DNA from 3 places in the Nonomuraea rubra genome. Region 2 is predicted to be linked to each of the others. Evidence: riboswitches for the same ligand, from Rfam matches in the RefSeq annotation. Region 2 holds a riboswitch; each other region holds the start of a gene.
The links. Region 2 has a riboswitch for cyclic di-AMP ahead of HD593_RS24065 (glycoside hydrolase family 25 protein). Riboswitches for the same ligand answer to the same signal wherever they lie in the genome.

Region 1: linked by a shared signal. The riboswitch ahead of HD593_RS38580 (C40 family peptidase) and the one ahead of HD593_RS24065 (glycoside hydrolase family 25 protein) in region 2 are both predicted to bind cyclic di-AMP.
Region 3: linked by a shared signal. The riboswitch ahead of HD593_RS35935 (CHAP domain-containing protein) and the one ahead of HD593_RS24065 (glycoside hydrolase family 25 protein) in region 2 are both predicted to bind cyclic di-AMP.

What each region holds. Positions count from the first base shown of each region.
Region 1 covers NZ_JACHMI010000001.1:8,485,421-8,490,246, reverse strand. Annotated here, with positions in the region: gene HD593_RS38590 (NYN domain-containing protein) at 1-633, shown strand, start outside; gene HD593_RS38585 (C40 family peptidase) at 739-1,692, shown strand; cyclic di-AMP (ydaO/yuaA leader) riboswitch at 2,109-2,275, shown strand; gene HD593_RS38580 (C40 family peptidase) at 2,349-2,873, shown strand; gene HD593_RS38575 (gluzincin family metallopeptidase) at 2,973-3,794, shown strand; gene HD593_RS38570 (M48 family metallopeptidase) at 3,806-4,826, shown strand, end outside.
Region 2 covers NZ_JACHMI010000001.1:5,280,890-5,285,715, forward strand. Annotated here, with positions in the region: gene HD593_RS24055 (SDR family NAD(P)-dependent oxidoreductase) at 1-458, opposite strand, end outside; gene HD593_RS24060 (helix-turn-helix transcriptional regulator) at 630-1,493, shown strand; gene HD593_RS24065 (glycoside hydrolase family 25 protein) at 1,895-2,662, opposite strand; cyclic di-AMP (ydaO/yuaA leader) riboswitch at 2,674-2,820, opposite strand; gene HD593_RS24070 (DUF4383 domain-containing protein) at 3,066-3,512, opposite strand; gene HD593_RS24075 (PBS lyase) at 3,791-4,826, shown strand, end outside.
Region 3 covers NZ_JACHMI010000001.1:7,912,608-7,917,433, reverse strand. Annotated here, with positions in the region: gene HD593_RS35945 (ABC transporter ATP-binding protein) at 1-1,716, shown strand, start outside; gene HD593_RS35940 (DUF6928 family protein) at 1,726-2,496, opposite strand; gene HD593_RS35935 (CHAP domain-containing protein) at 2,659-3,369, opposite strand; cyclic di-AMP (ydaO/yuaA leader) riboswitch at 3,382-3,518, opposite strand; gene HD593_RS35930 (Gfo/Idh/MocA family protein) at 3,636-4,589, opposite strand; gene HD593_RS35925 (aldo/keto reductase) at 4,676-4,826, opposite strand, start outside.

The sequences.
Region 1 (4,826 bases), 3.2 Mb from region 2:
AAACAGCTGGAGGCCTCGCGCCGGGCCGCCCGCGAGGGCAGGAGCATCGAGGACGCGCGCATCCGGGTGCTGCTCGACGCCCTCCAGGACGCCTCGGCCGGGCTCCGGCGCGAGCTGGCCCTGCCCACCACGATCAGCCGGCCCGCCGACTCGGTCGCGGCCGTCACCGGCGAGCGCCCCGGCGTGCGCGGCGTGCCCGCGCGCGCCCTGGCCGACGACGACCCGCAGCTCCTCGACCAGCTCCTCGCGCTGCCGCAGGTGCACCTGATCATCGACGGCTACAACGTCACCAAGACCGGCTACGGCACCCTCACCCTCGCCGACCAGCGCACCCGGCTGATGACCTCGCTGGGCGGGCTGGTGGCGCAGACCAGGGTCGAGGTGACGGTGGTGTTCGACGGTGCGGAGCTCAACGCGCCCGTGCAGGTGGTGGCGCCGCGCGGGGTGCGGGTGCTGTTCAGCGCGCCGGGGGAGATCGCCGACGACCTCATCCGGCAGCTCGTCCGGGCCGAGCCGTCCGGCCGGGCCATCGCCGTGGTGTCGTCGGATCGGGAGGTGGCCGAGTCCGTCAGGCGGATGGGCGCCAGACCCGTTCCGTCTGGCTTGCTGCTGCGCCGGCTGGGCCGCGCATAAATTACGAATTGGTGGGTTTGGCGATACCTCGCCTGCCACTTCTGTACTATTTCGCCCCAGGTGTAATCCCTGGGAGGCGATACAGTGAGGTTTGGCAGGGTACCGGTGGCCGCGGGTCTCGCGTTCGGACTGGTGCTGACCCCGCTGGGAGCTGCCCTCGCCGATCCCCGCCCCACCTTGGCGCAGGCCAAGGCCAAGCTGGAGAAGCTCAACGACAAGGCCGACAAGGTCGTCGAGCAGTTCAACCAGGCGAACGAGCGCTACAAGAAGGCCAAGGGCACCTACACGAAGCTGAACGACAGCTACAAGCGCAAGCTGCAGACCGTCGCGGAGCTGCGCGCGCAGGTGATCGGGATGGCCGTCGAGAGCTACAAGCTCGGTGAGGACGTCACCTCCTGGCCCGGCATGTTCGGCTCGGACAACCCGCAGGCCATGCTCACGGGCTGGGCCGTCGCCGGGCAGCTCTCGCGCGAGCGGGCCGAGAAGCTGGCCGCCTTCGATCGCGAGAACAAGGGGCTGAAGACCGAGCGTGACAAGGCCGAGGTCGCGCTGGACGAGGCCGAGGAGGAGCGCGACGCCGTCGAGAAGGAGCGCTCCGAGATCCGCAAGCTGATCGCCGAGCAGAAGAAGCTGCTGGACAGGCTGGGGGCGTACAACCCCGGCAACCCGAACAGCACCGGCATCAAGTACACGGGTCCGGCGTCGGGCAGCGCGGCGGCGGCGTTGCGGTTCGCGTTCGCGCAGGTGGGCAAGCCGTACATCTACGGCGGCACCGGGCCGCGGGGCTTCGACTGCTCCGGGCTCACCCAGGCGGCCTGGGCGGCGGCGGGGGTGTCGCTGCCTCGTACGACGTGGCAGCAGTGGTCCTGGGGGGCCAGCCGGAAGGTGGACCTCGACGCGCTGCAGCCCGGAGACCTGATCTTCAGCGAAGGGCTCGGGCACGTCAGCATGTACGCGGGCAACGGGCAGATCGTCCATGCGCCGCAGACGGGCGACGTCGTCAAGGTCGTCAAGCTCTCCGCGTACGGCCGTTCCCTGGTCGGAGCGGTTCGCCCGTAAGCAGGCCGGTTGTGAGGCCGTTTCGCGGTCACCGGCGCTTCTACTATCGCGCATCGTAGACCGGTGGCCCGGGAGCGCTCCCAGTGGCGTTGCTCACGTTTAAAGGGCGACAAATGTGACGTAGGCGACAAATGCCACCTGACAAGCTCGGTGATTTCGAAGTGTGAGCAGGGTCACATTTCAGTAACGGAACCTGGTGTTCCAGCAGGGGTTTCCAACTTGACTCACCCCTCTGGCTGATCTTTACAACCTGACTCAGCCTTTGCCGATCCTTGACCTTTCGGCGTAGCTTCTGGCGTCGTCGCGGTGAACAAGCCATGTCGCCGCGAATCCCGCATCGGTCCCTCCCGATGTGCGACAGATAAAAAAATCCGCCGGTCGCACCCCGAGCATCCCCACATCGAATCTCGATCGGGGCACGCGACCTGCCGAATCCGTGCAGCCAGGAGGCACGGAGCCGGGGACCCAAGAGATCCCACGTTCCCCAAGGGATCAGGGGTGAATCGGCGCGCCCATCGCGCCGTAGGGCGACTTCCACGCCCGAATCCGTCAGCTAACCCGGTAGGCGTTCGTGGAAGACACAAGGAGAAATCCTGTCTAGTCCCCTGCACAACCCCCGCCTGTCCCGCCTTGCCCTGAGTGGCGTAGCACTCACGATGACCGTGACGGCCGGAGGTCTGATCCTCCATGCCCCAACGGCTCAGGCGGCGACGACGAGCGAGACGGCCACTCTGACGACGGTGAAGGCGGAAACCACCGCCAGGACGTCCCAGAAGGCCACAGCAGCCCAGCGAAGGGCCGCCAAGCTCGCTCGGCAGAAGATGAAGGCCCGCAAGGCCCTCGCCGTGGCCAAGAACCAGATCGGTGACCCGTACCGGTACGGAGGCACAGGGCCTGGTTCGTTTGACTGCTCCGGTCTCGTCCAGTTCGCCTGGAAGAAGGCCGGCGTCAAGCTCCCGCGCGTGGCGAGCAGCCAGTTCGCCCGCACCAAGCACAAGGTCTCCTGGCGCAATCTCCAGCCTGGCGACCTGATGTTCTTCAGCGGGCTCGGCCACGTGGGCATGTACGTCGGCAAGGGCAAAATGATCCACTCGCCGCGGACAGGTGAACGGGTACGCGTCGACAAGCTGAGCGGATGGCGCCGATCGTCCTTCGTGGGCGCGGTCCGACCCGGCATGTGAAGAAGCCCCGTCCGGATTCCTGGAGGATTTCCTGGATCCGGACGGGGCTCTCGCACGTCCGGAGCCCTCCGCCGGCGGGGAGCACTACGATCGGGCATCGTGTTCGAGCAGGTGAGCCGGCGAGCCGTGGTGACGGGCCTGCTGCTTCTCGTCCCCGCCGCCGCCACCCCGCTGCCCGGTTCCCCCATCCTTCCCCCCGAGCTGCGCGGCCTGTGGCCCGGACGGCGTACGGCCGTGAGCCGCGGCGCCCGTTCCACCGTGGCGGGGCCCGGCACCGTTCCGGCCGAGCGGCTCGACGAGCTGGCGCGCAGGGCCGACAGCGCGGGCGCGCGGGTCTCGGCCGTGCTCGGCAGGCCCGTACGCCCCCTGGTCGTGCTGCCGGAGTCCGGCCGTGACGCCGCCCGCCTGGCCGGCGGGGGACGGCTCGACGGGCTGGCCGCCGTGGCCGACGGCCGGCGCGTGATCGTCGTGCCCGAGGCGTTCGCCACGCTCAACCCCACCGGCAGGGACGTCGTCCTCACCCACGAGCTGACCCACGTCGTGGCCGGTACCGGCGGCCTGCCCGTCTGGCTGTACGAGGGTTTCGCCGACTACGTCGGCTACCGCGACGCCGGGCTGCCCGTGACCGTCGCCGCCGCCGAACTGGCGGCCGAGGTGCGGGCCGGACGGCTGCCGAGCGCTTTGCCCGGACCTGCGGCTTTCGCGGCGGATGGGCGTGACCCCGACCGGCTGGCCCGGGCGTACCAGGAGGCCTGGCTGGCGTGTCGCTTCCTCGCTGACCGGTTCGGTGAGGGGACCCTGGTGGGGCTCTACCGTGCAGCCCAGGTGGCGGGCGTCGATCGGGCGCTCGCCTCGCTGGGGCTCTCCGTCGCCACGCTGACGGCACGGTGGCGCGCGTACGTGCGGGATCAGCTCGGGTGAAGGGGAGGCCGATGGACGATCGAAGAGACACCGACGACGTGGCACGGGAAGGGGACGTGGCGGATGGCGCGATGGCCGCCGTGGGCGCCGCCGGCCATCCGGATGAGGACACGGCGCTCGGCGATGGCTCGTACGGGGAGGAGGCGGCGGAATCGGAGGACGCCGCCCGGCCCGGACACCCCCGCCCCAGCGCCGCTCACTCGGGCGCCGCTCACTCGGGCACCTCATACCCCGACAGCGCCCGCTCCGACAGCACGATGGCACCGGGGGACGCGGCGGGCTCCACGCCCGGCAAGGCGGCGGGAGGCGGGGCGGAGTGGCACGCGCCCGACGAAGCGGCGCGAGGCGAGGGGAAGCGGCACGTGCAGGGCGATGCGGCGGAGCCCGTGCCGGGGCATCGTGAGGAGGTGCCCATGACAGGAGGAGACGGCGGGACGCGGGCGGCGGCGATCGCGCTCGTGCTGCTGGGCCTGGTGATCGTGGCCGTGGCCGCCTTCAGCACCCCCTGGCAGGTACTGACCAGTGGCCCGCCCGACCCGGCCCGCGACTTCAGCGCCGCCCAGATCGCCAGGGCGCAGGCGTTCGACGCGGCCACCACCCTGCCGAGCTACCTCTCGCTGGCCCTCACGATCATCATCGCCGGCATCCTGGTCGCCACTCCGTTCAGCGCCAGGGTGCTGGGCAGGCTGCGGGGCCCGTGGTGGTTGCGGGTCGTCCTGGGCACCCTGGTGATCACCGCGCTCGTCGAGCTGATCAGGTGGCCGCTCGGCATCTGGGTCGAGACGATCCTGCGGGACTACGGCCTGTCGACCCAGGACTGGGCCGGCTGGGCGGGCGACCGGCTGAAGAACCTGGGCGTGGAGGTGTTCCTGGTCTGCGTCATGCTGCTGGCCCTGGTCGCGCTGGCGCGCAAGGTCAGGCGCTGGTGGATCCCCGCGGCGGTGGGCGCGTTCGCGCTGACGGTGGTGACGTCGTTCGTGTACCCGGTGGTGTTCGAGCCGCTGTTCAACGACTTCAGCTCCATGCGGCAGG
Region 2 (4,826 bases):
GCGACGACCCTGGACTCGGGCCTGGACGGGTCATGGGTGTGGGCGAGCGAGCCCATGCCGCTGCTGACGTTCACGATGACCGGGTCCGCCGATCGGCGCAGCAGCGGCAGGAACGCGGTGGTCGTCCGGACCACGCCGGCGAGGTTGACGTCGAGGACGGTCAGGGCGTCGGCGCCGGTGAGGGCGCTGGGATCGCCGGAGGGGCCGTGGACACCGGCGTTGTTGATCAGAACGTCGATCGAGCCCTCGTGCCCGGCCACGTCCGCCGCCGCGGCGGCCACGGACGCGTCGTCGGTCACGTCGATCGGGACGAAGCGTGCGCCGAGTGCGGCGGCGGCCTCCGCGCCCCGCTCGGGGTCGCGGGCGCCGAGCAGCACGGTGTGGCCGAGTTCGATGAGGCGGCGGGCGGTCTCCCGGCCGAGGCCCTTGTTCGCTCCGGTGATGAAAGTGATCGTCATGTAAGGAATGTTCGTCCGGCCGCGAGCAGCTCCGCCAGGGACGGCTCGACGGTAGGAATAGCAGTACCACCTCCGGACCGCGACAGCTCGCCGGGGACGGCTCGACGGTAGGAACAGCAGTACCACCTCCGCGTCGCCGCTGATGGGCGGGCATGCCAGAGGATGGAGGGCATGGAGACGACACCTCCCGGGGCCGGGCTGGGCGCGACGATCCGCGCGTGGCGCGACCGCCTGCCGCCGTCCGCCGTGGCGCTGCCCGTGCGTCCGGCGCGGCGCGCGACGGGGCTGCGCCGCGAGGAGCTCGCCGAGCTCGCCGGCGTGTCGGTCGACTACGTCGTACGCCTGGAGCAGGGGCGTGCCACGACCCCCTCGGCGCAGGTGGTGGCGTCCCTGGCCCGCGCCCTGCAACTGTCCGCCGCCGAACGCGACCACCTCTACCGGCTGGCCCGCCTCGTCCCGCCGGCGGACGGCACCGTCCGCGACCACATCCCGCCCGGCGTGCACCGCGTGCTCACCCGGCTCGGGGACGTGGCGGTCGCCGTGTTCGCGGCGGACTGGCAGCTCATCTGGTGGAACCACGGCTGGGCCGCGCTGCTGGGCGACCCCTCCTCCTCGCCGCCGCACCTGCGTAACTTCGCCCGCGACAGGTTCCCGCTCGACGGCGGCCCCGCCCGCCTCGCGCTCTGGCCCGTCACCGAGTCCGACCGCGACGGCACGGACGCCGCCGTCGTGTCCGACCTGCGCCGCGCGACCGGCCGCTTCCCCCGCGACGCGCGCCTGGCCGAGCTGATCCGCGTGCTGAACGCGGGCAACCCGCGCTTCGCCGAGCTCTGGGCGACCGGCGCGGTGGCCGCCCACCGCGAGGACCACAAGACGATCAGGCACCCCTCGGTGGGCCCGGTCACGGTGGACTGCGACGTGCTGACCGACGGCGACTCCGAGCTCAAGATCGTGATCATGACGGCCGCGCCCGGCAGCCAGGACGAGACGAAGCTGCGGCTCGCGGCGGTCGCCGGCCAGCCCGCCGGCCACTGACCTGCCCAACACTGCTGTGCCCAACACTGCTGACCTGCCCAACACTGCTGACCTGTGCAGAGGTGCGGGACCAGCCGGAGGCCGCCAGGAGCGCGTGCTGGAAGTCCGTCGCCGTCATGTGGAGATCCCTTCACCGCCCGCGACCGACAGCTCCCAGTCGAAGCCCACACCCGCAGCGCGCCGTCCCGGTCGGTGACCAGCACCGACGTGCCGTCGGGCTGATCGTGACCGCGACGGTACGTCCCACATGCGGATCCGGCTCTTCCTGAAGTCCGAGCGCGTGCCCTCTTCCGCCATGTCAGCGGCCGGCCCCTTGATCACATGGCCTTGATCACATGGCCTTGATCGCGGTCATTGTCGACATGCCAGGTGAACAGCCCTCGGGCAAGTCCGCCGGGGTGTCAGGCGGGCCTGCCCAGGCCGCGCAGCTGGTCGGGGCTGAGCGCGGAGACGTTCTGGTCGATCGGCGAGTCGGTGTACTGGTGGATCGTCCAGGACTTCCAGTCGGCGGGCGGGGTGACCGCGCCCTTGGCCCTGCCGTAGTGCGCGACCCAGAGCGGGTACTCGGCCAGGCCCTTGCCGTAGGTGTCGGCGAAGTTCCAGCCGCTGTAGAACATCGGCGTGACCCCGGTCTTGGCCTTCACGTGCGACAGCCAGGCCCTGGCCCAGGCGTTGACCTGCTCGACGGACCGGCCGTCGGACGTCTCCAGGTCCAGCACCAGCAGGTCGCCGGGCTTGGCGGGCTGCGCGTTCAGCACGGACAGGAAGTGGTCGGCCTCGGCGATGGGGTCGTTGCCGGGGTGGCCGTAGTGGTAGGCGCCGCGGACGATGCCCTTGTCGCCCAGCTCGCGCCAGTGCCTGGCGAACGACGCGTCGCGGAACCCGGTGCCCTCGGTGGCCTTGACGATGCCGAACTGGGCCGAGCTGGCGCTCCAGTCGTAGAGCGGCTCGTAGTTGGAGATGTCCAGGCCGTAGGAGAGCTGGTGGGCTTCCTGCCGGGTCTCGTGCTGGACCTCGGGTGCGGCGACGTGGCCGGCGGGCGAGGCCGGCGCCGTGCCGGCCACCCCGGTGAGCGCGGCGGCACTCGCCAGGATCGCGCCGCCGACGGCCAGGCCGAAGCGCTCGGAAATCTGGTTCTTGAGGGTCGCGGCGAGCTTGGGCTTGAGCATGAGGTGATGACTCCTTGCTTCCATGCCGCCTACCGGGTTAGCTGACGGGTTCGGGCTGGGAAGTGCCCTACGGGCGCGGCGTGGGCCGGCGTCCGATTCACCCCGGGAAGATTGGGTCCCCGGCTCCGCTCATGGTGCGGATTCGGCGGCCGGGCGTCGTCCTCGAACAGCCCAGAGGCTGGGAGAACGGCGTCCGGTCCGGTCAACAGCGCGGGCGACGACACGACAGCAAGGCGTCAGTACGTGCACCGCTACCTACAGAAGGTACATATCACCCCAAAGACGGTGCAAATATGGCAAAAAGGATCCCCGTCCGTGAGGCCACGAACGGGGCTCCAATGCCGTGCCGGCCGGGGATTTGCGGCCGGGTAAATTTTCCGCTCTCGCCGGCGGGACGGTGCCCTCAGCCGCCGGCGGCCACCCGGCGGCGGCTCAGGAGCAGGCCCAGGGCGATCATGCCGATGCCCAGCACCAGGTGCAGCCAGTTGTCGGCGGCGTTGAGCGGGACGAAGTTGGCCGGGCTGTCGTGGCCCGCCAGCATGCCGTAGATCCAGAGCACCAGGTAGACCGCCCCGGCGCCGACGAGGAAGTTGCGCGCGCCGGCCCACGTACGGGCGAGCAGCACGCCGGCGACGCCGAACAGCAGGTGGACGAGGTTGTGCAGGATGGAGATCTGGAAGACGCCGAGCAGGTACGCATCGGACTCGTGACCCGCGAACCGCAGGTCGTCGTAGCCGGTGGTGACGCCGGGGATGAAGCCGAGCACGCCGACGAGCAGGAAGACGACGCCGACGCCGAGGGCGGCGACCTGCACGGGGGAGCGGGTGGCCGGAGTACGGGGGGTGTCCATCGGACCTCCCTGTTCAGGTGGGCCCTCCTCCTACCCCGTGGGCCGGGGTCATGCCGGGCGGGTCAGTGCGAGTCCCATGGCGCGCCCACGGTGTAGATCAGTGTCGCGAGGGCGAACAGCGCGCACACCGCCTGGGCGATCCTGGGCCAGTTCTTGATGCGGTTCATGACAGATGATCCAAGCAGATGGCGGTGTCATGACGGCTTCAGAACAGCTTCACCGCAGGCGATCGCCCCTCGTAGCGAAAGTGTCAGTGCCCTCGGGCAGGATGGCGGCCCATGGACGAGGCCCTTGATCCGTTCGCCGGGCTCGACGAGGTTCGCTGGAGCCGCATGCGGCACGCCTACGGCTCCGCGGGCGACGTGCCGGAGCTGCTGCGCGGGCTGGCGCACCCCGACCCCGCCGTTCGCGAGACCGCGCTCGACGGCATGTACGCGGCCGTGCATCACCAGGGTGACATCTACCCCTGCACGATCGCGGCTATCCCGTTCCTGCTGCGCCTCGCCGCCCATCCGGGGCTGCCCGGGCGGCCGGAGGTGGTGCGGCTGCTGGCCGGCATCGGCTCCGCTGAGGATCCCGGTGAGCTGACGGGGGCGTACCGGAAGGCCAACCAGGCGGTCGCGATGGCGTACCCGCTGTGGGAGCGGCTGCTGGAGGACGCCGACCCGCGGGTGCGGGAGGCGGCGGCCGAGGTCCTGCCCGCCTGCGCGGACCAGAGCCGCACGGCCCTCACCCGCCTGACGGCCCTGCTGGCGGGCGAGGGTGGCACGGCCGTGCGGGTGGTCGAGGGTGACCCAGGGGTGCGGGCGGTTGAGGGTGACTCCGGGGTGCGGGCGGCGTTCGTACGTGCGCTGGGCACGCTGGCGCGGCGCGTCGGGGAGCCGGACGCGGCGCTCCGTGACCTGCTGGCCGGCATCGTCGCCGCCGATCCGGACCCGGGGCTGCGGCTGGTGACTCTGGCCGAGCTCGCCTCGTTGCCCGGCGCGGCGGACGGCCCGCCGGTGGCCGAGGTCGAGGACGTGCTGCAGGTGGTCGCCGCCGTCTACCGTTCGGGCACGGCCGGCGTCCCGCCCGCGGGTTTCGAGACCGGCACCCTCGTCGGGGCCGTACGCCGGTTACGCGAGCAGGAGGACGAGGGCCGGCGCGCGCCCCGAGCGGCCGAGCTGGTGCGCAGCGTGAGCTCCTCCTTCGGGGACCGGGTGGCCGACCGCGTGCGCCTGCTGACGGCCCTGCTGCGCGTACCGGATGGGGAGTGCCGCCTGGACGCGTTGTGGCCGGCGGCCCTGCTCATCGAGGGCTGGCGGGGCGACTACG
Region 3 (4,826 bases), 2.6 Mb from region 2:
CTCCTGTCGGGCGCGGCCGGCCACGGCCTGGTGGGCGTCTTCCTGCGGGAGCTGACCGACGCCGCCACCGCCGGCCGGCCGGTCCAGGCCGCGCTCTGGGCGCTGGCGGCGGGCGGCGCGCTGGCGGCCGGTGTCGCGCTGGGGCGGGCCGAGCTGGCCCTGATGCAGGAGCTGGCCGAGCGGATGGGGGTGGCCGTTCAGGCGGAGATCCTCACGCTGACCTCCGGCGTCCCCACGATCGAGCACCTGGAGCGGCCGGCGTACCTGGACCGGTTGCAGACGCTGCACGAGGAGAGCCGGGAGCTCTACTTCGCGGTGTGGGCGCTGGCCCTGGTGGCGGAGCACGCGGTGCAGATCGGGCTGGGCGTGGCGCTGATGGCCGCCGTGCATCCGCTGCTGCCACTGGTGCTCGGGGGTGCCGTCGTGCCGTCGCTGCTCGTCCGGGGCCGCGCCGCCCGCCGGCTCGACGCCGCCGCCGAACGCACCGCCGAGACCACCCGCCTGGAGCGGGAGCTGTCCGAGACGGCCACGGGCGCCGAGCCCTCTAAGGAGGTACGGCTCAGCGGCGCCGCGGCCGCCCTGGACGAGCTGGCCGTAAGGCACTGGGAGGAGGTGTCGGCCGTCCAGGCGCGGGCCGGGGTCCGGGCGGGGCTCCTCACCTTCGCGGGCTCGGCCACGTTCCTGGCCGGGTACGTCCTCGCCCTCGCCGGCACCGCCTGGCTGGCGCGGCAGGGGACGGCCACGGCCGGGGACCTCGTGCTGGTGGCCACGGTCGGCGTGCAGTTCGTCACCCAGGCGTCGCGGCTGGCGTTCCACGCCGGCTCGGTCGCCGCGGGGCTGCGCGCCACCGGCCGGCTGACCTGGCTCCGCGGCTACGCCCGCCGAGCTGCCCGGCCCGCCCGGAACGCCGATCACCGGTCGCCCGCCCTCGGCCCGCCGGAGCGGCTGAGCAGCGGCATCACCCTGCGCCAGGTGTCCTTCACCTACCCCGGCACCGGCCGTCAGGTGCTGCACGACCTCGACCTGCACCTGCCCGCCGGCGCCACGATTGCCCTGGTCGGAGCGCACGGCTCGGGCAAGACCACTCTGGCCAAGCTCCTGTGCGGCCTCTACCACCCGGACCGGGGCGAGATCCGGGCGGACGACGTCCCCCTCCACGCCCTGGCACCGGGGGAGTGGCGGCAGCGCATCAGCGCCGTCTTCCAGGACCTGGCACGCTTCGAGCTGACCGCCGCCGAAACGGTCGGCGTGGGCGACCTGCCTCGCCTTGGCGACCGGCGTGCCGTGGAGGAGGCCCTGGCCCGCGCGGGTGCCGCCGGTCTGGTCGCGGCGCTGCCCGGCGGCCTGTCCACCGAGCTGGGCGACACCTTCGAACGCGGTCACCGCCTGTCGGGCGGTCAGTGGCAGCAGCTCGCCCTGGCGCGCGCCTCGATGCGGAGCTCCCCGCTCCTCCTCGTCCTGGACGAGCCGACGGCCTCACTCGACGCCCCGGCGGAGAGCGCCGTCTTCGCCCGCTACGCCGAGGCCGCCCGCCGCCATCCCGGCGCCGTCACCCTCCTGATCACGCACCGCTTCCCCACGGTCCGGACGGCGGACCTGATCGTCGTCCTCGACGCCGGCCGCATCGTCCAGCAGGGCACCCACGACGACCTCGTCACCCGCCCCGGCCCGTACGCCGACCTGTACGCCATCCAGCGCGACGCCTTCACCACCTGAACGGGTCCGTCAGCCCAGGTCGTCCAGGCCGACCTCCCTGAGGGAACCGTCGGGCTGGTAGCGGAAGATCCTGGGCTCGCCCATCCGCGCCACGATGGCCTCGTACTCCGCCCGCCGCTCCTCAGGAGTGGGCCCGTCCGGGTCGACGACGCTGAAGCCGAGCAGCTCCACGGCCTCCGCGTCCACGTCCCCGGGCTCGATCGAGCCTTCGACAGTGAAGCCGAGCAGCTCGCGCAGCGCGTCCTCGCCCAGCTCCAGCGGGTGGAACGGCAGGGGGTAGGGGTCTTGGTCCTCCCATTCAGGCATGAGCGGGACCGGGTGGTCGCCGTTCCAGTACGGCAGCTCGAACGGGTACGGGTCGCCGAGGTTCTCGATGATGCCGCTGCCCGGGGAGAGGCTGAGGGAGCGGGCAAGGCGGCCGTCCTCCCAGACGGCGAAGGCGAGCCAGTCGACCACGCTGTGCATGGCGTGCAGCACGAGCCGGCGGCCCCTGCTCGCCTCGACGAGGTGGGCGGGGAGCTGCGACGGGTGGTCGAGCATGAACGCCGAGCAGCAGATGACCTCGGCGCCGGGGAAGCTGGTGGCGTAGGCGAGGTCGTCGGGCGGGCGGATGTCGTCGGACAGGTTGCCCGGCCCGGCCGGGGAGATGTGCCGGCCGGGGAAGGAACGCTCGATCAGGGCCCTGGTGGCGGCCTCGCCGGGGCGGGCGGGCGTACGGAGGAGGCGGGGGAGAGGGGTGTCGGCGGAGGAGTAGGCGATGACGCCGGTCTTGGCTCCCATGCGGGCTCCCGGGGGGTGAGAGAGGTCGATGGAGAGGCAAGGTAGCGAGCCGGGCCGACAGAAGCGCGGAAACGCGACGAGCGCGCGTCCCCGGGAAGGGGACGCGCGCTCGTCGCGTCACATGGAAGGCAAGGAGCTGTCGCTCGGCCTTGGAACGTTCCGTCAGGCGGCGTACTGCGGGTAGCCGTAGCCGACGACCTGCGACTTCGGACGGATGCGCTCCTCGACCTTGCCGTTGCCGGTGTTGCCCTCGATCGTGGAGATGGTGCCGTTCTGGTTGTCCTTCACGACGAACCCGACGTGCTGGATGTCGCTCAGGCTCTTGCCGCCGTCCCAGGCGAAGAACACGACGGCGCCGGGCTTGGCGACGGTGCCCCAGCGGTCGTTGGCGGCGAACCACTTGGCGTGGGCGACGGTGTAGGCGTCCCAGCCGACCTGCGGGCGGGCGCCGGTCTGCTCGCCGACCCAGGAGACGAACATCGAGCACCAGGCGGCGTTCAGGTACGCGGCGCGGTTGCCGCCGTCGCGGGCGACGGTCTCGCCGGCGCGCTGCGAGGCGGCGTACCACTGCTGGAACTTGGTGCCGCCACCGGAGGCGTTCTCCGAGGTGCCGACCTGCGCCCTGGCCATGGCCAGGACCTGGTCGGCGGTTACGTTGATCTTGGTCTCGGTGCGGTCGTCCGCGGCGCCGGCCTTGTGGGCGGCGATGGCGGTGTCCGGGTGCCTGGCGGCGGTGGCCGCGGCGACGCCCGTCGCGGTGTCGGCGTTGGCCGTCATGGCGTTGACGCCGAGGGCGGAGGCGATGACGGTGGCGCCGAGGGCGGCGCGGGCGATGTTGCTCTTCGAGACAGCGGTAATACGGTGCTTGGCCATCGAGGGAGGTGCTCCTTGCTTCCATGCCGCTTACCGGGTTAGCTGACGGGCTCGGGCGTGGAAGCTGCCCTACGGCACCGGAGTGCCGATTCGCCCCAAAGACATGGGTCCCCGGTTCCGCCCGGAGGCGGATTCAGCGGTCGCAGGACGATCCTGCGAAGTGTCGTGCGATGGTCTGACATAGCCGGACAAACCGGGCGTATGCCTCAAGATGCCCCATAAGGTAATACATGAGGCAAGAGGATTACAAATCCATAAAAGCCCAGCTAGGCAATCTGCCTGCGAGCGTCGGCCAGAAGCCCCAGCATGGCAAGGGATTCGTCAAGAGGCATGATCGAGGATTCGGTCCTGCCTTCGGCCGTGGCGGCGCGGACTTCGCGTAGCTCTCCGGCGTATCCGTTGTCCGCCGGATCGAGCACATGCTCTTCCGGCTCCATGGAGGGCCCGGTGAGAACGATCCGCTGCGGAGCCCAGAACGGAGTCTGGAGGTCCGCCCGCATCTGAGTACCTACAACACAGGCCGTGTTCGGGTAATTCCCGAGCAATGAGGTCGCCACGAGAGCGTGCCTGCCACCGGGGTAGAGCAATACGCCGGCCGCCTCCGCATCCACCCCGCTGGGGGCCAGGGAGCCCGTGATGCGCAGGTCAGCGGGCATGCCCAGGAGGAGCTGGGCCAGCCCGAACGGGTAGATCCCCAGGTCGAGCAGGGCCCCGCCGCCCAGCTCAGGCGCCCACAGCCGGTGGGCCGGGTCGTACGGCGCCGCGAAGCCGAACGTGGCCTGCACCGAGCGGATCTCGCCGAAGCGCGGATCGGCCGCCAGGCGCCGGACGAGCGGGTTGAACCGCATCCACATGGCTTCCATCAGGAACACGCCCGCCTCGCGCGCCAGGCGCACCATCTTCTCCGCGTCGTCCACGGTGGCCGCCAGCGGCTTCTCGCAGAGCACGGCTTTGCCCGCGGCGATGGCCAGCTCGGCGACCTGCAGGTGCTGCGCGTGCGGGGTGGCCACGTAGATCGCGTCCACCGCCGGGTCGGCGCACAGCTGCTCGTAGGAGCCGTACGCGGACTCGGCCTCCAGCGTGGCCGCCAGGGCCTGCGCCCTGGCCAGGTTCCGTGATCCGACGGCGGCCACCCGCATTCCGGGCTCGGCCGCGATGGCGGCTCCGACCGTACGCGCGATACCGCCGGTCGCCGCAATTCCCCAAGTGAAATCTCGCACGCGGAGATGTTATAGGGCAGGTAAAGGAAAGGTTATGGGGGGATATGTCATTAAAGGCGTGGCGTCACAAATGCCACGCCAGTCACTTACGTCATGTTGAACCGATCGGGGTCCGGCCCGAGCCGCTGCCCCTTGTTCATGGCGCCGATGGCCGACATGTCCTCGGTGTCGAGGATGAAATCGAACACGTCGATGTTCTCCTTGATCCGCGCGGGCGTGACGGACTTCGGGATCACC